DNA from 3 places in the Lysinibacillus sp. FSL K6-1151 genome. Region 2 is predicted to be linked to each of the others. Evidence: riboswitches for the same ligand, from Rfam matches in the RefSeq annotation. Region 2 holds a riboswitch; each other region holds the start of a gene.
What was found. Region 2 has a riboswitch for S-adenosylmethionine ahead of metA (homoserine O-succinyltransferase). Riboswitches for the same ligand answer to the same signal wherever they lie in the genome.
Positions count from the first base shown of each region.

Region 1: linked by a shared signal. The riboswitch ahead of metK (methionine adenosyltransferase) and the one ahead of metA (homoserine O-succinyltransferase) in region 2 are both predicted to bind S-adenosylmethionine.
Region 3: linked by a shared signal. The riboswitch ahead of MHI04_RS19675 (bifunctional homocysteine S-methyltransferase/methylenetetrahydrofolate reductase) and the one ahead of metA (homoserine O-succinyltransferase) in region 2 are both predicted to bind S-adenosylmethionine.

Region 1 is NZ_CP152040.1:3,542,708-3,553,169, reverse strand. Features, by position in the region: gene pckA (phosphoenolpyruvate carboxykinase (ATP)) at 1-878, opposite strand, end outside; SAM riboswitch class I at 1,268-1,386, shown strand; gene metK (methionine adenosyltransferase) at 1,644-2,840, shown strand; gene MHI04_RS16950 (gamma carbonic anhydrase family protein) at 3,018-3,530, opposite strand; gene MHI04_RS16945 (alpha/beta hydrolase) at 3,665-4,471, shown strand; gene MHI04_RS16940 (alanine/glycine:cation symporter family protein) at 4,599-6,107, shown strand; gene MHI04_RS16935 (class I SAM-dependent methyltransferase) at 6,172-6,747, opposite strand; gene MHI04_RS16930 (TIGR01212 family radical SAM protein) at 6,744-7,700, opposite strand; gene MHI04_RS16925 (MFS transporter) at 7,937-9,115, shown strand; gene MHI04_RS16920 (metalloregulator ArsR/SmtB family transcription factor) at 9,262-9,609, shown strand; gene MHI04_RS16915 (SulP family inorganic anion transporter) at 9,666-10,462, shown strand, end outside.
Region 2 is NZ_CP152040.1:2,462,310-2,472,771, forward strand. Features, by position in the region: gene MHI04_RS11935 (HesB/YadR/YfhF family protein) at 1-258, shown strand, start outside; gene MHI04_RS11940 (spore germination protein) at 411-1,952, shown strand; gene MHI04_RS11945 (Ger(x)C family spore germination protein) at 1,978-3,177, shown strand; gene MHI04_RS11950 (hypothetical protein) at 3,182-3,415, shown strand; gene MHI04_RS11955 (endospore germination permease) at 3,446-4,594, shown strand; gene metA (homoserine O-succinyltransferase) at 4,635-5,570, opposite strand; SAM riboswitch class I at 5,680-5,790, opposite strand; gene MHI04_RS11965 (nucleotide excision repair endonuclease) at 5,940-6,365, shown strand; gene MHI04_RS11970 (hypothetical protein) at 6,418-6,804, opposite strand; gene MHI04_RS11975 (TrmB family transcriptional regulator) at 6,826-7,608, opposite strand; gene MHI04_RS11980 (TSUP family transporter) at 7,735-8,505, shown strand; gene panF (sodium/pantothenate symporter) at 8,548-9,993, opposite strand; gene MHI04_RS11990 (YhdT family protein) at 9,993-10,256, opposite strand.
Region 3 is NZ_CP152040.1:4,064,111-4,074,572, forward strand. Features, by position in the region: gene metH (methionine synthase) at 1-2,528, opposite strand, end outside; gene MHI04_RS19675 (bifunctional homocysteine S-methyltransferase/methylenetetrahydrofolate reductase) at 2,521-4,368, opposite strand; SAM riboswitch class I at 4,460-4,560, opposite strand; gene MHI04_RS19680 (protoporphyrinogen oxidase) at 4,660-6,054, opposite strand; gene MHI04_RS19685 (globin-coupled sensor protein) at 6,287-7,579, opposite strand; gene MHI04_RS19690 (tetratricopeptide repeat protein) at 8,204-9,490, opposite strand; gene MHI04_RS19695 (YdcF family protein) at 9,563-10,462, opposite strand, start outside.

The DNA of each region.
Region 1 (10,462 bases), 1.1 Mb from region 2:
GAACCGAAGCGGATTGCATTGTAGATTTCTGGTTCTTTCTCAGCAGAAAGGTTGATTGTTTTTGCATAGCAGCCACCCTCAATGTTGAATACACCATTATCAGACCAGCCGTGTTCATCGTCACCAATTAGCTTACGATCTGGATCAGCGGATAATGTCGTTTTACCAGTACCAGATAGACCGAAGAATAATGCCACATCGCCAGCTTCACCAACGTTTGCTGAACAGTGCATTGAAAGGATACCTTGCTGTGGTAATAAGTAGTTCATGATACCAAAAATAGATTTTTTCATTTCACCAGCATATTCAGTACCACCGATTAAGATCATTTTCTTTTCAAGTGATACAATGATGAAAGTTTCAGAAGCAGTACCATCAACTGCAGGGTCTGCTTTAAAGTTAGGAGCAGAGATGACAGTGAAGTCTGCAACATGAGAAGTTAATTCTTCTTCAGTTGGACGGATAAATAATTGATGAGCAAAAAGGTTGTGCCAAGCGTATTCATTAATTACTTGGATGCTTAATTGTGAATCTTTGTCAGCACCTGCGAAGCCTTTAAATACGAATAACTCGTCACGTTCTTTTAAATATTTTATTACTTTTACATATAAGTTATCGAACACTTCAGAAGAAATCGGTTGGTTGACTTTACCCCAGTCAATTTGATCTTTTGTGCTTTCTTCTTCTACCGTATATTTATCTTTAGGTGAACGACCAGTGTATTTGCCAGTTTCTGCACGAACTGCGCCATCTACTGTTAACATTGCTTCACCACGAGATGTAGCTTTTTCTGCTAATTGTGGTACTGAAAGTTGAACATTAATGTTACCGCCGTTTAATAATTCCTTCAGTTCGTTTGCAATTTCTACTGAATTCATCGATTAAATACCATCCTTTTTTATAGTATTCCCTTGATTTAGAGGGATTTTTTCTTAATTTCAAAAATAGTATAACACAATTGCTTAAATAATCTATACTAATTAAGAAATTATTTTAGAGTTTTTATCACTTTTCAATAAACTGACAAAAAATAATGTTTTTCGAGTAGAATCCGATCAATCCTACTGTAATTAGGCGCAAAAATTGAGCCACACATATGTTACCACAAGTAGCTAGGTATGTTGTAGGGATTAATTTGCTTCTATTTACATCATCATCCAAGTATGAAAAGTTTTTGTGTAATCAGTTCCTTCCTTTCTATACAGTAATACATAAGAAAATATTTGACAACGTTCAACCTTTTCAGTAACATGAAATTGAACGGATACTCTTATCCCGAGCTGGTGGAGGGTCAGGCCCTGTGAAACCCGGCAACCTGCATGTTTTATTTCACATCATGCGTTGGTGCCAACCTGATGCAAGGGAACATCCCTTGAACGATAAGAGTGAAAGGTTACGAAGTCATTATTCCTTTCCTCATGTGCAGTAACGTGAGTAAAGGATTTTTTTATTGCTAAAAAAGAATGTAAAGGTAAGTATATGTAGTTCTTTCCTTATTATAATGACAGATCTTTCGAAATCCTCGTGTTAAAAGCAGCAGTAACGGCTTGAGAGTTCAATCCTTAGGAGCGGACTTGACATGGGTAATGAGTACCGTATTCATACACAACTACTTTTTGTAAGAGTAATAGGAGGAAAACCAAATGACAAACCGTCGACTGTTTACATCAGAGAGTGTAACAGAAGGACATCCAGATAAGATTTGTGACCAAATCTCGGATGCCATTTTAGATGCTATTTTAGCAGAAGATCCAAATGCACGTGTAGCGTGTGAAACAACTGTCACAACAGGATTAGTATTAGTAGCAGGAGAAATAACTACTTCTACTTACGTTGATATTAAAGGTATCGTTCGTGATACTGTAGCAGAAATTGGCTATACACGTGGTAAATATGGCTTTGATGCTGAAAATCTAGCGGTGCTTGTAGCTATTGGCGAACAATCGCCTGATATTGCACAAGGTGTTGACCAAGCTTTAGAGGCTCGTGAAGGCTCTATGACAGATGCTGATATTGAAGCAATTGGTGCTGGTGACCAAGGTCTAATGTTTGGTTATGCATGTAATGAAACACCTGAACTAATGCCATTGCCAATCAGCTTAGCACATAAATTAGCACGCCGATTAACAGAAGTTCGTAAATCAGGTGAATTAGCGTATTTACGTCCTGATGGAAAAACACAAGTAACGATTGAATATGATGACAATAATGTACCTGTGCGAGTGGATACAATTGTTATTTCAACACAACATGATGAAGAAGCAACACTTGAACAAATTCAAGCTGATCTGAAAGAATTTGTTATTGCACCCGTTGTGCCAAGTGAATTATTAGATGCAAACACGAAATACTTTATTAACCCGACTGGCCGTTTTGTTATCGGTGGACCTAAAGGGGACGCTGGTTTAACAGGACGTAAAATCATTGTTGATACATACGGTGGTTATGCACGTCACGGTGGTGGCGCATTCTCTGGTAAGGATGCAACAAAGGTAGACCGTTCAGCGGCTTATGCGGCACGTTATGTAGCAAAAAACATTGTAGCAGCTGGCTTGGCAGAACGCGCTGAGGTACAACTTGCCTATGCGATTGGTGTGGCTCAACCAGTTTCCATTGCGGTTGACACATTTGGTACAGGTAAAGTGAAAGAAAGCGCAATCGTAGAGTGGGTACGTGAGCTATTTGATTTACGTCCAGCAGGTATTATTAAAATGCTAGATTTACGTCGTCCGATTTATAAACAAACGGCAGCTTATGGTCATTTTGGTCGTACAGATTTAAATGTACCATGGGAACAAATCGATAAAGCAGATGCTCTACGAGAAAAGGCACATCTATAAACTATTGAGCTAAAGTAATGAATACATTAGAAAATTATTCTAATGTATTAAAAAGGAAAGGGGCAATATTGTCCCCTTTGTTTTACAAAAAATCCCTCGCTACGATCCGTGAACATTTTGGTTACACGGAAATGCGAGGTATTTTTTTCGTTAATATTGAATTTTTGTGTATATTGTTTACTTCTGAAGGGATTTATAATATTGTCCTTTTTCTGCATATTCGCGCACGATACGTTCCATATCCTCTTTATCTTCTGCATTTAATTCACGGACTACTTTTGCCGGACGACCTAATGCTAAACTATTCGGAGGAATGACTTTACCAGGAGGTACTAGGCTTCCTGCCCCAATAAATGCACCCTCTCCAATCTCTGCCCCGTCTAATATAATGGAGCCCATACCAATTAAAGCATTTTTGCGAATTGTACAGCTATGTAAAGTGACTTGGTGTCCAACTGTTACCTCATCTTCAATAATTAGCGGAAATTTTGGGCTTTGATGTAAGCAACAAAGATCTTGGATACTGACACGTTTCCCAATAATGGTTGGGGAAACATCACCACGAATGACCGTATTAAACCAAATGGTTGTTTCAGCACCAATTGTTACGTCGCCCGTAACAGTTGCGTAATCAGCAATGAAGACAGATGGATCGATCTTTGGCATTTTATCTTTAAATGGATAAATCATGAAAATCGCCTCAATTCTTTCTATAATGTAGTATTATCGTATCAAATACGCAACTTTATGGAAATATAAAATTAAAATGAGCTATTTATTTCGATATAATCAATGTGTAATTATTTTTTAGGAGGACTATGTGAATGTGGAAATGGGAAGCTGAAGGACAAGCAAAGGCTGTGATTGCTATAGTTCATGGTGCATATGAAAATCACCGATGGTATGCATGGCTGATAGAGAAATTAAGATTGGAAGGCTTCCACATAGTCATGGGAGATTTACCTAATCATGGCGTGAATGCAAGGTTTGCTCGTGTCCATGATGAGGACTTCAAATTGTACAATAAATATACAAGAAATCTGATTGAGAATGCTTTTTCATATAATTTACCAACTTTTGTAATAGGACATGGGCTTGGAGCAACGTTAGTTCTTCACACAATGCAAAAGAAGCAATATGAATGTGCAGGCATTATTTTGACATCACCGTGGCTGCAATTAAAGCTTTTACCAGGTAAATTATCAAATGCTTTAACGAGTCTAAGTGCATTGACTGCAAATGTTAAAATGACTCACAATATTTCATATGAGAACCTTACACGCAATGTTGAAGGTAGGGACGAAATGAAAGATGAGGTACCATTCATGTCAGTCGTTTCAGTGAAATGGTATCGAGAGCTTCAGCAGATGATGAAAAATTTAGTGATGCTTCCAAAAGGTGAATTTCCGAATATGCCTATGCTCATTATGACAGCTGAGAAAGATAAAATTACGGAAACACGACAAACTCGAAATTGGCTCCATCAACAAGAGTTTACAGAGTTTCAATTTAAAGAATGGGCAAATTGCTATCACAATTTATTTCACGAAGTAGAACGAGAAGAGATTTTTATGTATATTCGTGATTTTATTAATAATGCTCTTCGAAGAATCGGTTATATCATTAAATAGGTTTTATCCCTTCCATTTACTAGAAGACTTACTTAAATATTGTTACTTAAATATAATGTTGTAATTTTCAGAAAAGTGTAATACTATAATGACTTAAAGTATGGTATTTTCAAATTGGAGGGGTAAAATGGAGGTAATCGTTGGTAAGTTGAATGGTATTTTATGGGGACCGTGGTTTATTTATGGTATTTTATTGATTGGACTTTTTTTCTCAATCATCACAAGGTTTCTGCAAGTAAGACACATTAAAGACATGTTTGTTTTAATGTTTAAAGGGGAGAAATCGGAAAAGGGGATTTCATCTTTCCAAGCAATGTCGATTGCATTATCAGGCCGTGTAGGAACTGGTAATATTGCTGGTACTGCAACTGCAATTGGGATGGGGGGACCTGGTGCTGTCTTTTGGATGTGGGCAATCGCTTTCATTGGTGCGGCTACCGCATATGTAGAGTCAACATTAGCACAAATCTATAAAGAAGAAAAAGATACGGAATATCGTGGTGGACCAGCCTTTTACATAGAAAAGGGAATGGGTCAAAAATGGTTTGCAGTTATTTTTGCTGTAGCTGCGTTGATTGCAATGCTAATTTTAATGCCAGGTGTGCAGTCTAACGCCATTGCAGGAGCTGTTGAAAACGCTTTTGGTCTGGATACATGGATTACAGGACTGATTATTGTAGTGTTGTTAGGTGCTATTATTATTGGGGGAGTTAAATCTATCGCGAATGCTGCCCAAATCATTGTACCGTTCATGGCATTAGCATACATTATTATGGCTATTATCATTATTGCTATGAATATTTCTGAGGTACCTGCAGTCTTTGCTTTAATTTTCTCAAGTGCCTTTGGTGCACAAGAGATTTTTGGTGGTATCATTGGTTCTGCGATAGCTTGGGGAGTGAAGCGTGGCATCTATTCCAATGAAGCTGGTCAAGGAACAGGGGCGCACCCTGCTGCTGCTGCGGAAGTATCACATCCTGCTAAACAAGGGATAGTACAAGCGGCGTCTGTGTACATTGATACATTATTAATTTGTTCTGCTACTGCATTTATGATTTTATTTACAGGTATGTACAATGTACATGATGAAAAGGCCGCTGAAGGAGCAGATCCATTTATCCATATTGGGGAATTCAATAGTGGCGGATTAGCAGGCGATGAGCAAATGACATTTGCGAAAAGTATTGAAGCAGGTGCTGCTTATACACAATATGCAGTTGATTCATCATTACCTGGTTTTGGAGCTCCATTCGTAGCAATCGCGTTATTCTTCTTTGCCTTTACAACAATTATGGCCTATTACTATATTGCTGAAACGAATGTCGCCTATTTATTCAGAGGTAGCACGGAGAAGATTTTCATTTGGATTGCGAAAATTGCCATTTTAGTTGCTGCCTTTTATGGTACAGTCCGTACGTCTGACCTAGCTTGGGCAATGGGAGATGTGGGTCTTGGACTAATGGTTTGGATTAACGTTCTTGCTATTTTAATTATTATGAAACCAGCTATCGTAGCATTAAAAGATTACGAGAAACAGAAAAAAGAGGGGAAAGACCCTGTCTTTGATCCTCGTAAACTAGGCATTAAGGGTGCAGATTTCTGGGTTGATTATAATGAGCAACGTAAAAATAAATAGTAAATGACGAAGGCTATCTACTAGTTTCTATTAAACTAGTAGATAGCCTTTTGCATGTCATGTATTAAATAGGAAATTCTTTCATTTTCTCTAACGCAATAACGAAGGGTGGATCATTTTGTTGATTGAGAAACTCGTATTTTAAGACATGTACATGTTTTTGTGGAAGCCTACTAACATAGTCCATAACCGTATCTCGTTCTTCCTTACCACCAGGATGACCATGATAAATAACAAGAATGATTAGGCCGCCAACCTTCAAAAGCTTTAGTAATTCCTCAATAGCTTGTGTCGTTGTAGCGGGCTTTGTAATAATGTCATGATTGCTGCCAGGTAAATAGCCAAGGTTGAAAATGGCTGCAGCTACAGGCTTGTGTACATACTGTGCTACGTCTTCATGCCCTTTATTAAGGACCAGTGCACGATGTTCTAAACCGTGATCTAAAAGACGAAGGAGTGTTGCATCAACCGCTTCTTTTTGAACATCAAAGGCATAAACTTGTCCATTATCTCCCACAAGCTGTGCTAGAAACAATGTATCATGACCGTTTCCAGCAGTAGCATCAACGACCGTATCTCCCTCATCTATACTGTCCTTTAAAAGCTGCTGTGCATATTGTAAAACACGTTGTAGTTTCATTTTGTAACCTCAGCCTTATAAAACTTCCCTTGCCAGCTGCCACGACGTTCAAGCTCGGCATCAATACCATTCAATACTTCCCATTTATTGACGCTCCACATTGGTCCAATCATTAAATCAATCGGTCCATCGCCGGTAATACGATGAATGACCATTTCAGGTGGGAGAAGTTCTAATTGATCTGCTACTAGTTTTGTATAGACATCCTGATCTAAAAATTCTAACATGCCTTTTTCATATTGCTTCACCATTGGCGTCCCTTTTAGTAGATGTAGTAAGTGGATTTTTATGCCTTGGACATCTAGCTGTGCTACTGCTCGAGCAGTTTCCATCATCATGTCATAGTCTTCAAGAGGCAGGCCATTAATGATATGTGAGCAAACACGTATGCCGTGCTTGCGCAATTTTTCAACGCCTTCCACATAGGTTGCATAATCATGGGCACGATTAATCAGATTCGCTGTTTTTTCATGCACGGTTTGAAGACCAAGCTCAATCCATAAATACGTACGCTCGTTTAACTCTGCTAAGTATTCCACGACATCATCTGGCAAACAATCAGGGCGAGTAGCAATGGAAAGACCAACAACACCTTCTTGTGCTAAAGCAGCTTCAAATTTTTCCTTTAAAACTGGCAGTGGGGCATGTGTATTTGTATAGGCTTGGAAGTACGCCATATATTTGCCGTCCTTCCATTTCTGATGCATTTTGTCTCGGATTTCAGCAAATTGTACATCGATTGGATCTACCTTATTACCGGCAAAATCACCAGAGCCTGCAGCACTGCAAAATGTACAGCCACCAAAAGCGACTGTGCCATCACGGTTTGGACAATCAAAGCCTGCGTCTAATGCGACTTTAAATACTTTATGTCCGAATTGATCACGTAAATAGCGATTCCATGTATAATACCTTTTTCCTTCTGAAGGAAAAGGAAAATTCGTTTCTGTCATTTATTTCACTCCTCTAACGCTTTATTCTATCATGTGCTTTTCGTTCCGTCATGGGGGAAGGGCTTGATCGTTACATCAATGAAGAAAAATTGTAATGAAAACAAGAAAAAGACTTTTAAAACTTAGTTAAAGTATGATGGCATACTTGTAAAAAGGGTAAAATTATTTTTCTTGTGCTTTTAAGGTTTTCAGCATAAACTAGCTATTTAGAGAGGCGAAATAATGGAGGTCATCATATGCCAAAACGTGTTTGGTTTTTACTTATTGGAATGCTTGTGAACACAACAGGTAACTCTTTTTTATGGCCTTTAAATGCCATATATATGCATGATTATTTAGGGAAAACTTTAGCGATGGCTGGTTTTGTCTTAATGCTCAACTCTGCTGCTGGAGTATTGGGCAATCTATTAGGTGGTTACTTATTTGATAGAATCGGTGGCTATAAGGCGATTATGTTTGGCATCCTGCTAACGATTGCTTCATTAATAGGCTTAACAATTTGGCATGGTTGGCCACATTATGTGTGGTTTTTAACGATACTAGGCTTTAGTGGGGGCATCGTTTTTCCAAGTATGTTCGCATTAGCAGGGGCTGCATGGCCTGAGGGCGGACGAAAAGCCTTTAATGCGATCTATTTGGCACAGAATGTCGGTGTTGCAGTTGGCCCTGCTCTTGCGGGTATAGTGGCTGATTATCAATTTGATTATGTTTTTAAAGTGAATTTAGGCATGTATATTTTATTCTTTTTTATTGCTTTATTTACATTTAAACGTTTAGAGGCAGGCAGTATTGCCCCTAAAAATGTCGTCAGTGAAAGTAAACGAATTGTTAACAAAGCACCATTCTATGCTTTGTTAATTATTAGCGCATCCTCAGTGTTATGTTGGCTTGCATATTCTCAATGGAGTGCTACTATTTCATCCTATACTCAAGATTTAGGCTTAGGGTTAAAGCAATATAGTTTACTTTGGACAATAAATGGTTTGCTTATAGTTGTAGGTCAGCCACTCATTGCACCGCTTGTGAAAAGATGGGAAAACAATTTAAAGCGTCAGCTCGTATTTGGTGTAATTCTGATTGCCCTATCGTTTGGAATCATCGCCTTTGCAAGTGATTTTAAAATGTTTGGAGCCGCGATGCTTGTTTTAACGTTTGGTGAAATGTTCTATACCCCAGCATTACCAACCATCGCGAATCAACTCGCACCAAAAGGTCGACAAGGATTCTATCAGGGCATTATCAATAGTGCAGCGACAGGTGGTCGGATGATAGGGCCATTATTCGGTGGGATAATGGTGGATCAATTTGGCATGATACCTCTTGTATTAACTTTAGTGGTAGTTGTGCTGTTGGCTATTATTCCATGTTTAACTTATGATTATCCTTTAAAAAAGAATAATATCGTTGCAGATTAATAGTAGGCAAGGAAAAGAGCAAAAACGAGTGATCAGCACTTGGTTTTGCTCTTTTTTTATTGAAGCTATTGAAAAATAATCGATACAGGCTTACAATCATACATATTCAAATATTTGAATATGTAGTAATGTGGAGGGTGTTTTTTATGGAAGAGGGTTTACAACAATTTAAGGCGGATTTTTTTAAAGCATTAGCACATCCGTTACGCATTAGAATACTGGAACTCCTTGTAGAAGGTCAGAAAAGTGTCAATGAGATTCAAGATTGCTTAGAGAAAGAGGGTTCTGCTGTTTCTCAGCAATTAAGTGTATTACGCGCCAAAAATATCGTTTATGGTGTGAAGGAAGGTAAAAAAGTCTACTATTCTTTAAGTGATCCAATGATTGGTGAATTACTTGGGGTGGCAAAGGATATTTTCAATAACCATTTAGTTAACACCATTTCGAGATTAGAGGAAATGACGAGCAATGAAGGTGACGAAGGCAATAAGTAAATCAAAGAAGTTGAAAAATTATGCTTTGCTTATTATTTCGAAGGGAAGATTTATCTATGAAGTCACTGTTTACAGGACGCTTTGAAGGGTATTCTGTTCATCACGTCAAGAAGGATCTATTATCCGGAATTATAGTTGGGATCGTCGCTATTCCACTTGCCATGTCTTTTGCCATTGCATCGGGGGTGAAACCCGAATATGGGATTTATACCGCCTGTATTGCGGGTATTCTTATTTCTCTTTTTGGTGGATCGAAATATCAAATTGGTGGGCCAACTGGGGCGTTTGTACCGATTTTATTAGGAATTGTCATTACCTATGGCTATGAGGATTTATTACTTGCAGGATTAATGGCTGGGATTATGCTTTGCTTAATGGGCATTTTTAAGTTAGGATCTTTAATTAAATTTATTCCTCGCCCTGTAACAGTTGGCTTTACAGCAGGTATAGCAGTTATTATTTTTACAGGTCAAATTGCCAACTTTTTAGGGTTAACAAATGTTAAAAGACATGAGTATTTTATTGCCAATATACAAGAAATTATGAAGCAGCTTGGAACGACCAATATGTATAGTATTTTGACGGCTGTTATCTGTTTTGTGACAATACTGATGACGCCGAAGTTTTTTCCAAAGGTTCCTGGAGCATTAGCAGGTATTGTTGTTTCTACACTTGTGGCCACTTTCCTCTTTACAGGACATGTTGCTACGATCGCGACAGCTTATGGGCAAATTCCGAATTCATTGCCTCATTTTGCTATACCTGATATCACCTTTGAACGCCTACAACTGCTTATTGGACCAGCGTTTGTCATCGCCATGCTAGGGGGCATAGAGTCACTACTATCGGCAGT
Region 2 (10,462 bases):
TGGTTCAAACACGAAATGGAAGTAGAACCAGGTGATACGATTCGTTTTTATGCACGCTATGGTGGCTCTAGTCCTTTTCATGAAGGTTTTTCACTTGGCATGACTCGTGAAGAACCTATTGCTATAGGCGTACAGACAGTGGTTGATGATGTAACCTATTACATTGATGAGAAAGATCTCTGGTTCTTTAACGATCACAACTTACATGTTGACGTTGATGCTAGTAATGATGAATTGCAATATGACTATCGTACATAAAACAGTCTATCCTTTCAGTCCATGAAAGGATAGACTGTTTTTTTATTTGGCTCCATCATGCCAATAGTTAGATTTTCACCCTCACCTCGTTTATCTCTCAAAAAAATTGTCCACTCTATAAATAATGAGCGTATATTTGAGGAGGAAAACACATGTCTATGTCTAACAATATCGATACCTCCCCATCCCATACAAACGATTTGTTGTATACATCCCTAGCTAAAAATAAAAAAATCATTGAACAGGCGCTTGGTCACAGTAATGACATCATCATACGTGAAATCACAATTGGTGAATCTCCCCCTCATAACATCGCTATCATTTCGATTGATGGCTTGTCAGATAAAACGACAATCTCCGATTCTGTTATTGATAAGCTTATGGCAAATATCGAGGAAGAACAAGACATTGAAATAACGACCATTAATCAATATGTACGAAACTCCTATTTAACAGTTGGGGATGTGTCGAATATCGAGCATTTCACAACACTCTACAATGCCATTCTCAATGGGGAAACGGTTATTTTATTAGATGGGTTTGCAGAAGGGATTGTGACAAGTACCAGAAGTGCAAAGGATCGAGCCGTTACAGAGCCATCGACTGAATCTGTTATTCGAGGTCCTCGGGAATCCTTTACAGAAACCATACGTACCAATACAGCGCTCATCCGTCGCAAAATAAAAAGCCCGAATCTCTGGATAAAGTCACGAGTTATCGGTGATGTGACACAAACAGATGTAGCGGTTATGTATATAAATGGCATTGCCAGTGACAAAATCGTCGCAGAGGTATTAGCCCGATTAGACCGCATTAATATCGATGGCATACTGGAAAGTGGCTATATAGAGGATTTTATTCAAGACTCTAAAAACTCTATGTTTCCAACAGTTTACAATTCAGAACGTCCAGATGTTATCGCTGGTGAATTATTAGATGGCAAAGTGGCGATTCTAGTTGATGGTACTCCCTTTGTCTTAGTAGTACCAGCGTTATTTACATCCTTTTTGCAATCAGCGGAGGATTATTATCAGCATTGGATGATTAGCTCACTTGTACGCATACTTCGCTTTTTTGGCATCGGTCTGGCATTAGTCGCGCCATCCTTATATGTGGCTATAACTACCTTTCACCAGGAAATGCTGCCAACACCAATGTTGATTAGTATTGCTTCACAAAGAGAAGGCGTTCCCTTCCCCGCAGTTGTGGAGGCACTCATTATGGAGATTGCCTTTGAGGTATTAAGGGAGGCTGGGCTTCGTATGCCTAGAACAATCGGCCCAGCGGTGTCTATTGTCGGTACTTTAGTTATTGGTCAGGCGGCAGTTGATGCGGGTGTGGTATCTGCTGTAATGGTCATTATTGTAGCTTTAACAGCAATTTGTAGTTTTCTTTTCCCTGCCTACGGTTTGTCGAATACGATTCGTGTGTTACGTTTCCCATTAATGATTTTAGCAGCTATGTTTGGTTTATTTGGTGTTATGTTCGGTATTATGGTCATTATTCTCCATTTATGTAGTATTCGTTCATTTGGTGTACCTTATTTAAGTCCATTTGCACCGTTAGTTTTAAAGGATCAAAAGGATGCCTTTCTTTTGTTCCCTCGTAGAAAGTTACTAACACGACCTCGTTTAGTTAATCAAAAAAATATTGTTAGAGGACATAAATATGTCAATGTAAAGGGCAGGAAATAACTACTGGATAAATGAGGAATGGAATATGGCAAAAATAAAAGTGATTTGCTTACTATGTATCCTCACTTTACTGTTAAGTGGCTGCTGGAGTAAGCGTGAATTAAATGAATTAGCCATTGTCGTAGCACTGGGTATTGACAAAATAGACGAAGAATATGAGATTACCGTTCAAATTGTTGATCCAAGTGAAATTTCGATGCGACAGGCTTCCACGCAACGCTCTCCTGTCGTTAGCTATCATTCGAGAGGCGAGACCATCTTTGAGGCAATTCGAAAAATGACAACCAACGCTGCCCGAAAACCGTATTTTGCCCATCTTCAAGTGGTTGTTTTAGGGGAAGATCTAGCAAAAGAAGGAATTAGTGATTCACTTGATTTAATTGTAAGGGACCATGAATTTCGTAAGGATTTCGATGTCATTATGTCTCATGAAGCGACAGCGAAGGAAGTGTTAAATGTACTAACACCCATTGAAAAGATACCCGCTAATAAAATGTTAAATTCCCTTGATGTCTCTGAAAAAGCTTGGGGCGCCACAATAGCTGTCAATATAGATGAGTTAGTCAATACATTAACGACTAAGCATAAAGGGGCATTAATTACTGCTATTGAAGTACATGGTGATAAGAAATTAGGTGTAGATCAAACAAATGTGCAACGAGTTAAAACGCCTGTGCTGTTGCAGTATGCAGGATTAGCGGTCTTTAAAGGGGATAAATATATTGGACTATTGACTGAGGGAGAAAGTAAAAGCGTTAGTTTCCTGAATGATAAAATACAGAGTACGATCGAAATCATAGCCTGCCCAAAGAAAGGAACTCTATCATCTGAAATCACTCAATCCACAACAAAAGTGAAAGGGTCTTTTGATAACGGAATGCCGAAAATTGATGTCCGTATTAATGTTGAGCAGAACATAGGAGAGGTCGAATGTGATATCGATCTTACAAAAAATAAATCCATTGATTATGTCAATAAAAAAACAGCTAAGGGCATTGATGAACGAATTCAAAAAACATTGGAGAAAATACAACAGCAATATGAGGTTGATGTGTTTGGTTTCGGTGATGCCTTACATCGTGCAGATCCAAAACAGTGGAAAAAAATTAAGGATGAGTGGGCTTCCATCTTTCCAGATTTGGCGGTAGATGTGCAAGTGAAAGTAACGACACAAGGTTTAGGTACGATGCAAAATTCATTATTAAACAAGCCAAAGGAGGAGTAACGAAATGGTGCTAGCTGTAGCCATCTTTATCATTTCAATGATCCTAGCACTTATTTTTATACCAAAGCTAAAAAAGCAGCATGATTCAAAAACCATTGTCGTATTTTCTATTTTGCTTCTCATCGGAACGGCTTTGAATATGGGAAATGCGCTAAAAATCCATATTCCAAGCCCATTGGATTTGATTACCTTTATCTTTACACCAATTAAAGATTATATTGTGTCATTAACAAAATAGATAGAAGGATAAAAAATGGAGGGTTGCTCGATGGAAAAAGAGATTATTAGTTCAAGACAATTTACAATCATTACATTCCTCTATTCTATCGGAACGGCAATTTTAATTATCCCTTCTAGTATTACGGGTGCCGCTAAGCAAGATGCATGGATTGCCGCCTGCATTGGAGTTGTCCTTAGCCTGCTGGCCGTTAAATTATTTTTAACACTAGCCAACCAAACACCGTCACTTAATTTTGTAGAGGCAAATGAAAAAATTCTTGGTCGTTTTTTTGGAAAAATCACAGCCAGTTGTTTCCTAATCTTAACCTTTCTATCTGCTGGAGAATTACTCTATTTTATCGGTATTTTTATGAAAACCGAAGTCATGCCGGAGACTCCGACATTAGCATTTGCCTTGATGTTTAGTATTATCATTATGTACGCTGCTTATTTAGGCATTGAGACCTTTGCCCGTTCAGCAGAAATTATTTTTCCAGCATTTGTCTTTATTTTTATTTTTTTTATGGTTTGTATTACGCCTCAAATTCATTTTGAGAACATTCAACCCTTATTAGAAGCAACCAAAACATCTATGCTTTATAGTATTGCACGCTTTATGAGTATCTTTTCCTTTCCACTACTGGTGTTATTAATACTGTATCCTGCTGGTGTCAATGTACAGCCATCTGCACAGAAAGGGTTATATTTTGGGACAATCCTCGGTGGCATCGTCTTAATTACGTTGATTGTGCTATCGATTCTTGTTTTAGGACCTGAGAATACGTCATCTAGAACATTTCCTAGCTATGCCTTAGCGCAAAGAATATCGATAGGGAATTTTTTGCAGCGCATTGAAATCATCATGGCCTTTATGTGGATTTCATCTATTTATATTCGCACATTTATGTATTTCTATACGACTGTTGTCGGTCTTGCGCAAATTTTAAAAATCAAGGATCATCGCCCTCTCATATTACCGATGGGTCTAATTGTCATTGGGCTTTCTCAAATTATTCATCCAGACATTGTACATTCAACCAATTACAATAATGAAATTTGGCCAATCTTTTCTTTTATAATCACCATTTTATTACCGATACTTTTATTGATTGTCGCAGTTATACGAAATCGCAAAACCAAAGCTCAAAGTACCGAAACGCCTAATACAGAAACAACGAATGACAATCAAAAAGTCTAATTTCTTTTATGGTGAGAAAAGAAATTAGACTTTTTATTAATTAAATATGATATTCAATTTCATCTACAAAATCCCATTCGTATGGTGTTTCTTGGTAAACATAGTAGTTCAACCAGTTAGAGAATAATAAATGCGTATGGGCACGCCATGTATTCATTGGCTCCTGTGATGGATCATCATTCGGGAAGTAATTCACAGGAACAGCGATATCTATGCCCTTTGCGACATCACGGCTATATTCATCGGCTAATGTTGTCGCATCATACTCCAGATGCCCTGTAATCATAATGTTTTTATTATCTTTTGATTGGACGATGAACACACCTGCATCCTCTGAATAGGATAATAATCGTAAGTCTGGATGATTGCGAACCTCGTCGATCGAAACAGAAGTATAGCGTGAATGTGGAGCGGTAAATAAATCACTGAAGCCACGTACTAAATCCACTGTTAAATCGGTGATTACATGGGAATAGACACCTGAGCATTTAGCTGAAAGTTCTACCTTTCCTATCCCATAATGATGATACAGTGCCGCCTGTGCCCCCCAACAGATATGTAAAACGGATGTCACATTCTTTTTGGACCAGTCCATAATTTCTGAAATTTCCCGCCAATAGTTAACTTCTTCAAAGGCCATTTTTTCTACAGGTGCTCCTGTAATAATCATCCCATCATAGCGACGGTGACGAATTTGGTTGAACGTTGTGTAAAATAGCTGTAAATGTGATTTACTGACGTTTTTCGACTCATGTGTGGCCGTATTTAAAAAGGTTATATTTACCTGTAGCGGTGTATTCCCTAATAAACGTAGTAATTGAAGCTCCGTTTTTTCTTTTTCGGGCATTAAATTCAATATTAATATGTTTAACGGACGAATTTGCTGTGTTTTCGCACGGTCCTCTTCCATGACGAAGATTTTTTCCTCACGTAAATGTTCTCCAGCTGGTAAATTTTTCGGAATATTAATTGGCATCTTGCGTTCCCCTCTCTTTGATCACTCTCTTTTAGCAAACCTTGCTGACAAATTAAAAAATCCTCCTCATTCCATACGAGATAGAATGAGAAGGATTTTTTCACGTCCACTCTTATCTCTCAAAGGAAAAATCCTTCGCTGGAATTAGCACCTTTCTAACAATTGTTAGAGGTTGCTGAAGCGTCATCGGGCCAAATCCCTCAGCTTCTCTTGATAAGATTATTTAATTACATCGAATTGTAGCATGAATTAGTTAGAATATCAATAATTCATAGAATATTTTGTGATTCAAATGCATGTTCCTCGTTTATTTGATGTACACTAAGCTTGCTATAAGTAGTGTTTCTACATTTAAAATTTATGGTAAACATGCCGTATTTATGTTACCATATAACTTTAGTAACAGAGAGGAACGTGAATACTTTGATTAAAATTGAATTTCCAAAACCTGATGTAGTCATCCGTCAACGTGAACAAGAAGTAAAACCTGGTGATGTGCCTATCACACCATACTTTGGTTTTATTGACTTCCATAAAATCACACGTGATAAAGGCGGCATTTTTTTATTCTATAATGACAAGAATGAGCTATTATTTGTCGGCAAAGCACGTAAAATTCGTCAACGTATTAAAAAGCATTTCGAGGACAATGTATCTCCGATGAAAAATCATCGTGATGAAGTGTTCAAAATTGAGGTCTATGAAGTAGAAGATCCAATGGAACGTGAAATTTACGAAACATATGCGATTAACACTTTCCGCTCCAAATACAATGTAGAGAAAGTCTTTTATTAAGATATCTTGTAAAGAAACCGAAATCTCATTTAATGGGATTTCGGTTTTTGTCTTATATAGAGGTTACGCGATCTATTGGCGTACTCTCGCCGTTTATTCGCAAATCAATCGTGTATAGCTCAGGATCTTTGGTGATGATTTTATATACATAGGGTTGAGCCACTTTTCGTTGCTCGCTACCTTCTTTCAGTTGGATGACTTGACTATTTTCTTCAGCCGCAATACTTGCCAGCACATTCCCTTTCGAATAATAAACAAGATAATACGTAGAGTCATCTTCATACAATAATTGAATCTTATCATTAGCCTCAATTTTTTGTTGAATATTGTCTGGAACGACAGTTAGCTCATGAATCATTAGTGATTTGGTAGGCGTTTTAGCGTTACATGCTCCTAACATTAATAAGCTCATTAAACCTAGCAACACGAATTTTTTCACGTTACTCCCCTTCCCTTATGACTATTCTAAGAAAAAAGCTTTACGCTCCTTAGCAATCCAGTCTTCTAATTCCTGATCATCACGTTTTACCAATCGATTGATAAGGACGTCATGCCAAACATAATCCTCTAACAAATAAATATGGACAGGGTCATTGGTGATAAAGGCCATTTCTTGCGTAGATGGAGAGTGACCATAAATCATTTCCTGACCATCTACCGATAAAATAAACCAATGTGGTGTAGACGTTTTTTTCGTGTAGTGTGTAGCTCTATGCTGGTCAATCGACTCTAGCTGTTCCCCTACATATAGGGTAATACCATGAATAGGAACATGCTGTGCCACTTCTTGAATATCTCCCCTTAAAGTATCATACATATCTTCCCACATCGATAGAATCACTTTTTTCTTGGCTTTTTTTAAAAGTGACTGGCAATAGTTGATGATCGCCTCCTTGCCCTTTAGCATGACTACTTTTGGCTCCACTTCCTGCACTTTTTCCTCTAATTTTTCTAATTTCGTACTCATGGATGTAAAATTCGATTGCCAGCGCTGCTGCATTTGCTGTAAAAACACAGACACAGGCATAGCCGCATAGGTCGTTTGTTCAGCCGTTTCTTCTTTTAGCACAATTCCCTTTTCTACAAGGACGTTTAAAATATCATAAATTCTTGCGCGTGGTATACCAGAATTTTTACTGACCTGATAGGCACTAACATGACTTTGCTGCACAAGTGCCGTATAGGCCTTTGCTTCATATTCTGTAAAGCCCATGTCTTTCAACTGGGCGATTAATTCCTCCATGTAATCCCTCCATTATCTTTATTATAGGCTACTGTTGTGAAGATTTGCCAATGAAAAAATGAGGGTTTACAGCGTAATTAAAATTAGTTACTATTTCAGTAGTAACTAATTTAAAAGAGGTGTAATATGTTTTTTGAAGTCGATGTACATATTCTTATCCTGTTAATTTCATTTGGATTTCTGGCGGCTTTTGTCGACTCAGTAGTGGGAGGAGGCGGTTTAATTTCATTGCCAGCTTTATTGTTTGCTGGCCTCAATCCAGCCGCTGCTGTTGCAACCAATAAACTTGCCGGGACAATGGGCTCACTGACATCTTCCATTTCCTTTTATCGTTCTGGTCAGCTTGAAATACGATCCGTTCTCAAATATTTCCCGCTTGCCTTTGTCGGCTCCTTATTTGGTGCATGGACCGTGCATTTAATCAATCCAGCATTACTAAAGCCATTAATGCTCGTGATGCTGGCAGCCGTTGCGGTTTATACAATTTTCAAAAAGGATTGGGGCGCTGTCTCTAGCGTAAAAACTCTCTCTAGAACCCACTTACTATTATTTATGGGATTATTATTTGGCATTGGTTTTTATGATGGGTTTCTTGGACCTGGTACAGGCTCTTTTTTAATCTTTAGCTTCTTGTTGATAGGCTTTGATTTTTTAAAGGCGGCAGGAAATGCAAAGTTTTTAAATTTGGCAAGTAACGTGGCAGGCCTTTGTATGTTCGCCTACTTAGGTCAAATCCATTTTGTTTATGGCTTCGTGATGGGCATTGCTCAAATTGGTGGCGCTATGCTTGGTTCCCGAATGGCGATCAAAAAAGGAAGCGGTTTTGTTCGTACGCTCTTTATCGTAGTGACAGTGACATTGCTTGCGAAAAATGCCTATGATTTTATGATTCATTAAACACAAAAACGCCACAGACTTGTATCTGCGGCGTTCTTTGATTTAAATCATGAGTTGCTCATTTTTGAATTTATGACTTGTGGCTAAGCTAACGAGAATAAAAATAATGAAGGATGCAACAATGGGAATCGTAACCGTGTGCATACCAAAGACGGAAGGATAAAAGCGATCAATCATAATATACAAGGACATGCCTGTAATCATGGACGCCATCGCACCATATTTATTGGCTTTTTTCCAATACAATCCTAAAACTACTGTCCAGATAAAGACAGCCTCTAGCCCACCAAAAGCAAATAAATTCAACCACACTAATAAATCGGGTGGGTTGAGCGCAAAGATAATAACAGCTAAGCCAATAACCGTTGTCACAACAAAGCTTGCACGTTTAATCTCTGCATCACTAGCTTGTGGCTTCATGTAATTTAAATAAATATCTTTGACAACCGTGGAGCTGACCAGCATAAGCAGGGCATTGACAGTTGACATGGTAGCAGCCATTGGCGCAGCTAAGACGATCCCCGCTAAAAATGGTGGCAATACCTTTAATGTCAGAAGCGGCATTACTTTATCACCAATCTCAATGCCAGGTAAGACAGGTCGTGCTAATACACCAATTAAATGCATGCCAAACATGATTGTCCCGATGGCAATCGTGCCAATAATGATGGCTAAGTGCATACTTTTAGAATCCTTATAGCTCATGGCACGGACAGCAATTTGCGGAAGCCCTACAACCCCTACACCAATTAAAATCCAAAATGTCGAAACATACAATGGTGTTAAATCTCCTTGCGCTCCAAATGGTGACACAAAATTAGGATTTTCAGCGACAAGTGAGGCCATAATATTATCGATGCCACCACCTGCAATAATAGTGCCGATTAATAGAATAATTGTGCCAACGACCATAATCGAACCTTGCACAGTATCCGTTAAAGCAACAGCTCGGAAACCACCAATAATGACATACACTAGCACTGAAATCGCAAAAATAAATAGTGCCGTTGTGTATTTTAAGCCTGTTAATGACTCAATTAAGCGTGCACCACCTACCCATTGCGCCATCATAGCCGAAAATAGAAAAACAATGATACTAATGGCTGATAAAATGACAATGACATGGCTTTTGTAGCGCTCTCGTAAAAAATCGATTAACGTAATAGCTTGGTAACGACGAGCAATAATAGCAAATTTCTTGCCTAAAATCATCAGTACAAAATAACCTGCAGGCAGCTGTGCCATTGCCAATAACACCCAGCCAAGCCCTTTCGTATAGGCCACACCAGGTCCTCCGATAAAGCTGCTCGCACTGCCGTATGTAGCAATCATTGTCATCGCCAGGATAAAACCACCCATTTCACGACCACCAAGAAAATACTCCTGTAGGAATGAATTAGAGGACCGAATATGCTTATTGGACCAAACACCAATTCCGAAAATAATAATTAAAAATAATAGCAATGGAAATACAACTTGCCAGTGCATTAGCGATCCCCCTCCTCATCATCAAATGGCACCTCTTTGAAGAAGAGCTTCATTACAACCCAGATGAGTAGGATCATAAAGCCTGTCCCTGCAATACAGCTATAGAAAAACCAAGCAGGGAAACCAAAGACATATGAATAATTTTTGGGGTCTCCCGAACCTAATCCATAGGCAAAGCCAAACCAAATCGCAAAGTTGACAAGGACTAGTCCTATCCCAATAAGCGCCTCTCGATGCGCTATTTTAAAGCGTTGATCTTTCACATGCAATCCCCCTAACCTTCTCTATTTTACTGATATGTTGGTCTGATGGGAAGAGATGCGAAAAAATTAGGGTAAGCTTACAAGAAAAATCTGTCTAAGGAAATCAAAAGTAAGAGCCCTAAGATGAACATGCATTCTTCTAAAAGCTTAGTACGCCACTATTTGAATCAAAAACAATGCATTTTTTATGTAAAAATATGGGATAT
Region 3 (10,462 bases), 1.6 Mb from region 2:
GCACGCGTTTCCTTACCCATTAATAGATTTGCTTGCTCTAATCCCTGCATAGCATCCTTTGAATAAATAACTGGACCATTGTATTCATCTGCAATTTTTGTTTCTGTAAAGCGTCGAGAAAGTGCAGCTCCACCAACTAAAATCGGTACATCAATGCCAGCCTCTTTGAAATCCTGAGCAGTAATGACCATCTGTTGCGCTGATTTTACCAGTAAGCCTGATAGCCCGATAAAATCTGGTTTTTCCTTGCGAATCGCTTCAATCAATTGTGCTGGTGTTACTTTAATGCCTAAATCGACAACCTTATAGCCATTATTACTTAAAATAATATCAACAAGGTTTTTCCCAATATCGTGCACATCTCCTTTAACGGTAGCCAAAACCATTTTCCCTTTTCCAGCACTCTCTTCATCCTTTTCCATGAATTGCTCTAAATGGGCAACAGCAGCCTTCATCACGCCTGCTGATTGTAAAACCTCCGCTACAATGAGTTGGTTATCATTAAACAATCGACCTACCTCAGCCATACCAGCCATTAAAGGACCATTAATAATATCAAGTGGCGCCTCAAAGATTTCGCGTGCAGCATCTAAATCCTCAATCAGCCCTTCTTTTGTACCTTCTAAAATATAATAAGCTAAACGACCTTCAACCGTTTTTGGTATATCCGCTTCGGTCTTTTCTTTCTTTTTATCACGATAAAAGTCTGTGAATACTGCTAATGTTTCATCATTCGTATTAAACAGTAAGTCATTTGCAAGTTTAATTTCTGCCTCTGGAATGGATGCATAACGCTCTAGTTTCTCTGTATTGACAATGGCATAATCTAAGCCGGCCTGTGTACAATGATAAAGATACACAGCATTCAGTACTTCACGGCCAACTGGTGGTAAGCCAAATGAAATATTACTTACACCCAGTACAGTTAATGTCTGTGGCATCTTTTCTTTGATTAGTCGAATTCCTTCAATTGTTTCTAGAGCCGATCCAATATACTGCTCATCACCAGTCCCTACAGGGAACATCAACGGGTCGAAAATGATATCCTCCGGTGCAAGTCCCCATTTTTCAGTTAATAATTTATAGGAACGTTCGGCAATTTCAAGCTTGCGATGACGATCAACGGCCATTCCTATTTCATCAATGGTTCCAACTACCAATGAGGCTCCATACTTCTTTACGAGTGGCATTACTGCATCAAATCGTTCTTCACCATCTTCTAGATTTATAGAGTTAATGATGGCTTTTCCTTGAGAAAATTTTAATGCTTCCTCAATGACCTTTTCATCTGTCGAGTCGATTACAAGAGGAACCTTAACCTTTTTCACAACCTCCTGCATAAAACCACGCATATCAGCTAATTCATCACGATCAGGGTTGGCTAAACAAATATCAATAACATGTGCACCATTTTTTACTTGCGCACGTGCAATTTCTGCAGCTTCTTCAAACTTCCCATCAATGATTAAATTCTTAAATTTACGAGAGCCTATAACATTCGTTCTTTCACCAATAAATAATGGACGCATAGAATCGTCATACAATAATGGTTCGATTCCTGATACCGCATGACCATGTGTTTTCTCTGGTATTTGGCGTGGTTTTTCATCTTTTAAAACCTCACGGATAGCTGTGATATGAGCTGGAGTCGTCCCACAACATCCACCTACAATATTAAGCCAGCCCTTTTCTGCAAAGCCTTTTAATTTTTGTGATAAAGATTCTGGTGATTCATGATAGCAACCTTCTTCATCCGGCAAGCCTGCATTCGGATAACAGCTAATATAGCCTGTGGAAAGCTCTGCTAATGAACGAATATGATCCGTCATAAACTCTGGTCCAGTCGCACAGTTTAAGCCAACGGATAGTGGTTTAATATGTTCAATAGAAATATAAAAAGCATCAATCGTTTGCCCTGCGAGTGTTGTACCCATCGGTTCAATTGTTCCTGAAATCATGACGGGTAGTTCTTTGCCAGTTGCCGCGAAAGCACGTGCTACACCTAGAGTACCTGCTTTTACGTTTAACATATCCTGACTAGTTTCTAGTAAAAGGACGTCTGCTCCTGCCTCAATTAACGCCTTCGCCTGTACATAAAAGTTTTCCTCTAGCTCATCAAATGTAATACCGCCAGTTACGGATAATGTTTTTGTTGTTGGACCCATTGCGCCAGCAACAAAGCGTGGCCAATCTGATGTTGAAAAGTTATCCACTGCTTGACGAGCAATTTCGACGGCACGTTTATTAATTTCTTCCGCTTTTGCGCCAAGATCATATTCATTTAACACAAGAGGTGTCCCGCCAAAAGTATTCGTACAAATAATATCTGCGCCTGCCTCTAAATATTTATGGTGAATTTCCTTAATTACATCAGGTCTAGTAAGCACAAGATTTTCATTACAGCCATCAAGCTCCTCCCCGCCAAAATCCTCAGCGGATAAGTTTTCGTTTTGTAGCATTGTTCCCATTGCGCCATCAAGAATTAAAATACGTTTCTCTAGTTGCTTTTCAATCAAGTGCTTAGCCATGTATACTTACCCCTTTTTTCTGTTCATCCAATTGCTCAATATATTTCATCAACTCTAATGTCACATCATAACGTAAAAATGGAGTGATAAGGTAAATGCCATTGAAATACTGTGCAGCCACCTCAACTAATTCCTTCGCAATGGCAATCCCCTCAAATGTTGCACGTTCTTTATCTTCACCACAGGCCTTCATTCTTGTTAAGGCATCTTCAGATAATTTTATGCCTGGCACCTCATGATGTAAGAATTCAGCACTTTTATAACTTGTAACGGGCATAATACCAATATAAATAGGTGCTTGCAAATGCTTGGTTGCCTCATAAATTTCCACAATTTTTTCCTTCGTATATACTGGCTGTGAAATAAAGTAGTCTGCTCCATACTCAATTTTCTTCTCTAAGCGTGCCACAGCACGATCTAATACACGGACATTTGGATTAAATGCAGCAGCTACTGAAAAATTTGCTTTTTTACGAAGTGGTTTACCTGAGAAGGAAATGCCTTGATTTAACTGCTTAATTAATTGGATCAGCTCCATTGATGAGACATCATAAACACTTGTGGCACCTGGGAAGTCCCCAACTTTTGTTGGATCACCAGTAACAGCTAACACATCATGAATTCCTAATGCATTTAACCCCATTAAATGTGATTGCAGACCGATTAAATTACGATCTCGGCATGTAATATGTGTTAGAGGACGTACACCATTAGTACTCTTCAACAATGCACCCATAGCAATATTGCTAATACGTGGAGAAGCCAGAGAATTGTCTGCCATCATGACGACATCTGCTCCTGCATCATACAATTGTTTTGCCCCTTCCAGAAAACCATCAATTTCCAGATGTCTAGGTGTATCTAGCTCTACAATGACAGAGCGTTCGCGCTTTACTTTTTCATGAAGAGGTTCATACTTCGTTGGCTCTGCTTCACGAACAATTTGAATCTTCTCCGGTTTGGCATACTTTTCATGAACTGGTGATAACTCTTCTAAATACTTCTTCGCTGCTGCTATATGCTTCGGTGTCGTACCACAACAGCCTCCAATTAAGCGTACCCCTTGATCACGTAATTCCACAGCCGCTCGACCAAAATATTCAGCTTCTGACTCATAAACGACACGACCATCTTCTAAGTCAAGGAGTGAAGCATTCGGATAAGCCGACATAAATGCCTTATCAGGAAGTTCTACACCTTCAAACGCCTGAATGGTATGGTGTGGACCTAAACGACAATTGACACCCACAATATCCGCACCAAGTTTTTCTAGCTCATGCAGGGCGTTATTTAAAGACATACCGTTTTGTAAAACACCAGGTTCGTGCATGGAAACTTGCGCAATAATCGGTAATTTTGTCTTTGTCCGTAGCATCTTTAAGGTAGCTGTTAATTCTTCAAAATCATAATAGGTTTCGAGTAAAAGGCCGTCTGGATTCCCAGCAAGTAAAACACTCGCTTGCTCCTCAATAGTTGCTAAGATTTCATCTAACGTTGCATCACTTTTACGAATACCACGAATACCACCAATTGTCCCTAAGACAAACTGACCTCCATCTGCCGCAGCTCGCTTTGCGATTGTAATCGCTGCTTCATTAAATTGTTGGACACGCGATTCTAATCCATAGCGAGCTAATTTAATGGCATTTGCACCATACGTATTCGTTTGGATGATATCAGCACCAGCTGCAATATATTCTCTATGAATCTTTTCAATTAACTCAGGTTTCTGTACATTCATTTCCTCATGACAATACTCCAAACCATAGCCATAAAGCACTGTGCCTATTGCGCCATCTGCCGTCAATACATGCGTTTTTAACCTTTCAAGCAATCTCATTAAACTAGCCTCTCTTCCTATATCTCTGTATAATAAAAAGCCTTCTTTTATAAAAAAAAGAAGGCTTTAATGACTCATCATTGTTTTTTCCTTCTCATCTTCGACTCAATGGTCTTCTGGATTTAGCACCTGACAAAAAAGTTGGTTGCTGAAGCTTCAATGGGCCAGTCCCTCTGCTTCTCTTGATAAGAATGTAGTATGAATTTTTTAAATAATTAAAAGAATCATATCGTTTACTGACGAATGAGTCAAGACTATTTCACATAACAAAGAAATTTTTCACTTAAAAGCTTAGAAATTGGCTAGTTCCTTTGCAAGCTCCTCACCGATTTTTTTCCCATTTTGAATACAAGCACCAATCCCTACCCCAAAGTATGAACAACCTGCGATGGATAGATTAGGATAGTTTTCTTGTAATTCTTGAACTAAACCTTGTAATGCTTCACGGTGAGCTAGATCATATTTTGGCATTTGATCAATCCATTTTGTGACATTAATAACTGTTGGCTGTTCCTCTATTCCTAGGCTCTTGCGCACATCCTCTAAAGCAACCGCTGCTAATTCTTCGTCAGACATGGCACGGAGTTGCTCATATGCTGGATTGATGCTTTTATAAAAGAGTCGCACAAGTAATTTATGATCTCTTGATGTATGCCTCCATTTACGACTTGTCCAAGTTGCAGCATTACATGTAACATCAGAATTATGTGAGACAATATAGCCCGTTCCATCTGCTGGCAATCTAGAGTCTGGTACATCAAAACCTAAATAGATCGTAATTGCTGAAGCTGTCGTAAATTGGTCAAAATAACGGTTTAATGATTCATCCTGTAGTAGGCCTTGAACAGCCTCATTCGGCAGTGCTAAAACGACATAATCTGTCTCGATGCTTTCACCATTAGCTAAGGCAATTGAATAGTGGTTTTCTTGCTTTTGAACATTGACAGTTGCGACACCCTTGATGATCTCTACATCGGTTAATGTTTGTTCGAGACGATCAATTAGAGAAGATAAACCGTTTTTGAACGATATAAACTTTTTATTGGCTGCTTTAGCAAATTGCTCACGATTCGCATCAAAGCCTTTTATGATACTTCCATACTCGTTCTTATAGTCAATCAAGTACGGTAAAGTAGAGGCAATCGAAAGCTGGTGTAAATCACCTGAATAAACACCTGCAAGAACGGGTGCAATTTGATTTTTTACAAGCTCTTCCCCTAAATAATAGGTTAAAAACTCTCCAATTGAACTTTCCTTTGTGAAGTCTTTGTTTGGTAAAGTCAAATCTTTTAATGCATCTTGTTTACCTTGCTCTGTAATCAATGTGCTTTGCTCCAAGGATGCCAAACTCATTGGTATTCCAAAAGTAGAATCTGCCGGAATGGCATGTAATTCATTATTCGTATAAATATAGGAAATACCTGTTTCGTTGTAAACTAGATTCTCCTCAAAATCAAGCTCCTGTACAAGCTCCATAACACCTTTATGACGAGCTACAATCGAGTCAGCACCTGTTTCCATAATAAAACCTTGCTCATGTGTTGAATATAATTTGCCCCCTAAATATGTATTTTTTTCTACAAGCACTAGACGCACATCTACATTATTTTCCTTCACTTGACGTTGTAAATAATGCATTGTGCATAATCCTGTAATACCGCCACCTAATACAACAACTGTTTTCATAGTAACCGCCCCTATTTTTAGTTCTTCCTACAGTATAAACTTATTTTCATTGAAAATTACGTTAAACCCTTTACAAATTTAGCAAAAATAGAGCTACCTCATCTGTGAGATAGCTCTAGCTTAATCATATGGAATTTCCATTTCAAGGTTTACAAAAAATACACATATTTATAGGTACTATAGTGTTTAATATGTCTAAAAAATACGGAAACATAAACGTTAATTTAGTAGTCTATCCTTTTAGATTTTGGGAAAAGCTCGCTAAGTTTTCTGCTGAATTCGTTACTTCTGTAAATGATGTCCCTAACTCGTTTAATATCCCGACGATTGCTTGTATTTTCGTTGCCATACAGTCGTTTTGATCCTTTGCTTCTGTCATGGCTCCCAATATGCTTGTAAATTGACCTTCAGTTTGTAACATGTTTTCCTCACCTGACGCCACTTCATCTTGAATATTTGCCAGAGAATGCTCTAATTTCTCTGTCCGTTCACTCGTTTTTTTCAATAACAATGCCACCGAAGTAACCGAATCCTTCGTTTGAATAGATAATTTACGCACCTCATCAGCCACTACACTAAAGCCTTTGCCCGCTTCTCCAGCACGCGCCGCTTCAATTGCAGCATTCAATGCCAACAGATTGGTTTGATTAGCAATATTAGTAACAACATTCATGATTGTCTCCATTTCCCTAGACATATCCGATAATTGTTCAATATTTTCTTCTATATCATGAAGTGAATGAATAATATTAAGCATATTTTGTGATTGATTTTTTAAACGTTCACGACCTTCAAGTGCTTGATTTTCAGCCAGTGTTGAGACATCAAGTGATTTTTTAGCCAATTGTTTAATTTCGTCAGATTGCTTGCTTAAGCAGCAAAATGAATTATTTGTTTCCTGAGAAATTGTGGCAAGTGCTTCGGAAGAATCAACAATTTGTCGTTCAATAGCTTCTTTCTCATGCATCATTTTTTCTTTCATTTGTTCTACAGTGTTTTCAAAAGCCTCCAAAACGAGCTGCTGCTCGAAATTACAAATTTTCGATATGGCCCTGATCGTATTAAATTGATCTTGGGGGTGCTCTATATTTTTTTCGACTAAATCAATAAATGATATGGATAAATCTTGGAATGCGCAAATATACCATTGGGTTCTAAGCCCAATATGAACATGTACCTTTGCAATTTTTACTCGTCTTTGGTAATAAACCTCATCAATGGTTCCGTTAAACATTTCAATAATATGCTGCCGTAGCGTTACTTTAAGTCTGTCTACAGAACTATGATGACTAATAATATCTACCAAATGATGCTCTGTTCCTATCATGTTGTAAAAACGGTTTACGATGTGATCTACATTGTCCATAACATATGGCTGGAAAGCTTTTAAATATTGTAAGTCTTGCTTCGTTAGATTCAGCATTTCAATTTGTTTCACCATTGATTGGCGAGTAGACAAATCCATTTTTACTGTATATTGCTGTAAATCCAATACCTTCGTCTTTCTCTGTTTTTGAAAAATCACACATCTTCCCTCTTTCATTCCGTTTACTTTCAGCAGGCTGAGAAACACCAAATCCCTTTTTTAACATATTGATTGATACAAGAAAAAATACCGATAAAAACAGATTAGCTATTATGCTATGGGCTAATACTCTTTCTGTCTGGCACACTTCCTCCAAAAGCATGTCGAGTACCTCTTTGTACAATCACATAAAAAATATTCCCGCTCAGCAAGCAGACCTAGTCAGTACATGACTAACAGTAGACTTATTTACGTATGCTTTATTTCAAAATCACTCATTTACATTAATCATTTTATAAATTGCTGTCAATCTTATCGATTCCGTTTTTTTACATATACCACACCAAAAGTCCCTATCTTAAAATTAATGGTAATGCATAAGAAAAAAGCTACCACAATATTATTTGGTAGCTTTTTTACCCGTTTTCTTGTTTATTATGCCTATTTTTTTTATTTTTCTTATCCTTTTTTATTAATCTTCTTTAAATATCACTATATCAATATTTTTTACCCTCTCCACGAGAGCATCCATATACCTAAAAATACAACCCATTTTAAATCAAAAGTTTTATAAATGTATGGCAAATAAATAATTCAAATAAACTATATTTTTTCACACAAAATTTACAATCCTTTAAGTTCCTGTAATATTTTAGAAGCTTCTGCAACACCAGCATCTGCTGCGAGGCCATACCACTTGATGGCTTCTTTTAGGTTTCTAGCAATTCCTTCACCTTTATTGTAAATATGCCCTAGTTGTAGCTTAGCGTCCGCGTCTCCTTGAATTGCAGCCTGTTTAAACCAATGAATACCTTTTTCGATATTGCGTATACCAGTTAGTCCATTACTCCATATATAGCCCAAATCATAAAAGGCATCTACATGATATTGTTCAGCCGCTCTTTCATACCAAAAGAGGCCGCGGTTTACCTCCTTTGTTTGACCCAAGCGTCCCTCTAAATATATTCCACCAAGCCGATATTGCGCTTCGACATAACCTAGCTCTGCTGATTTTTTGTAGGCATTGAAAGCTGCTTCTACATCTGCTTCAACACCCAGTCCCTGCTCGTATATAATTCCTAACGTAAACATCGCCTCTGCCACATTTTTTTCAGCAGCATAATCAAACCATTGTTTTGCTAATATAAAATCTTGCGGTACGCCTTCCCCATTGAAATACATATCCGCTAAATTATTGGCGGCATCCGCATGCCCCTGTAAAGCTGCTTTTTCATAGTATGAAAAAGCAAGGGAATCATTTTCTTCCACACCAATCCCCTCAAAGTAAAAATTCCCTAGTACGTATTGAGCATCTGCATGATTCTGAAGCGCTGCTAATTCAAACCATTTCAATGATTTTTCAGGTTGAAAATGTTCACCTTCTCTAGCGTTGTAGTATTCTCCCAATTGATATTGTGCATCTGCGTCTTGTTCTTCAACTGCTTCTTTATATAAATCAATAATGACTTCATGATCTAAATCCTCTTCATCTAAAATAGGGAGCTGTTCATCTTGATGACGGAAGTACCACTCCACAATATCAAGTACATCATCAACTACTGCTATACGGCTTGCTAGCTTTTCTAACGAAGAAATTTGCCAAACAAGGATATAGATAGATTCGGGAATGGCATCACGCAAGACATCGTCATATTCCGCTAACAATGTTAAAACATTCTCCTGTATGGACTGAGATTGTTCTGAATGGATAATTTGTAAATGCCGTTGTTGCTGTTCTTTCAATAGCCCTCGCACTATTTGATACAATATTTTTTGCAAGGCTGTTAGGGTAACTTCCGTGAATGTAAGTAATTTTATATTTTGAGCAAACCATGTATTTTCTGACTGTGTCAGATTTTGTAGGGAATCAATTCTTTCTTTATTTCGCTTGGCTAACATTTGCTCGTACATTATTTTCCTCCCTTGCACACTATGTAAAAAAACTGCCTTGCCACTATTATATGGAAGACAGTTGAAATTTGGTTACACATATGCTCTCAATAATAAGCCAACGAATAGCGTAATGATTAAAAAGACTGTAATATGGGCCCATTTATACATATCTAATAAGCCTATAAATTCTCGTGTAAATGCATTGGGAACATAGTAAAAGGCTGTCTTTGAGCCAATTCCTTCTGCATCTAGCTTTGCTTTCTTAGCATAAATACTTGCACGAAATACATGGAAATTATTGGTCACAAATAGCGAACGATATTTTTCTCCCTGCGCATGATGGTCCATTATTTTTTTGGAAAAGACCATATTTTGTTCTGTATTGGTCGATTGATCTTCGAGCAATATCTTGTCAGTGGGAAGATGATGTACATCTATTAAGTATTGTTTCATGGCATATGCCTCGGTTAGCTTTTCGTCATTGCCTTGACCACCAGAGACAATAACAAAAGCTCTCTCCCCATACTTTTTATACTGCTTTACTGCCTCATCTAAACGACTTGCTAAAAGTGGGGGCACTTTATCCCCAATTAACCCTGAGCCCAATACAATAATATAATTTGGTTCATAGCGTATGGGTGTAAAATGATACAGTATTGCATAGGCAAGGACACTTGTGTATAAAAACATTGTATAGCCAAAAACCAAAAACGCATAGAAGAAAAGAATATGCCAAAGTATATTTTCTATTTGGATAAAAATGACGAAAACATACCATATCATCATAATAACAAAACTTAGTCCGAGAATGGCTAACATTAAATTACGTACTTTACGCCCTTCCTTCTCTAATAATACTTTACTATTGAAAAACATTGCGATTGATAAAATAAACATAATGCTTGGAAAGCTTCCCAATATAATAAATATCCCCATTTCTGAAATAATCCCCTGATCATTTGACAGCAATAATGGATAGTGCATAATGAA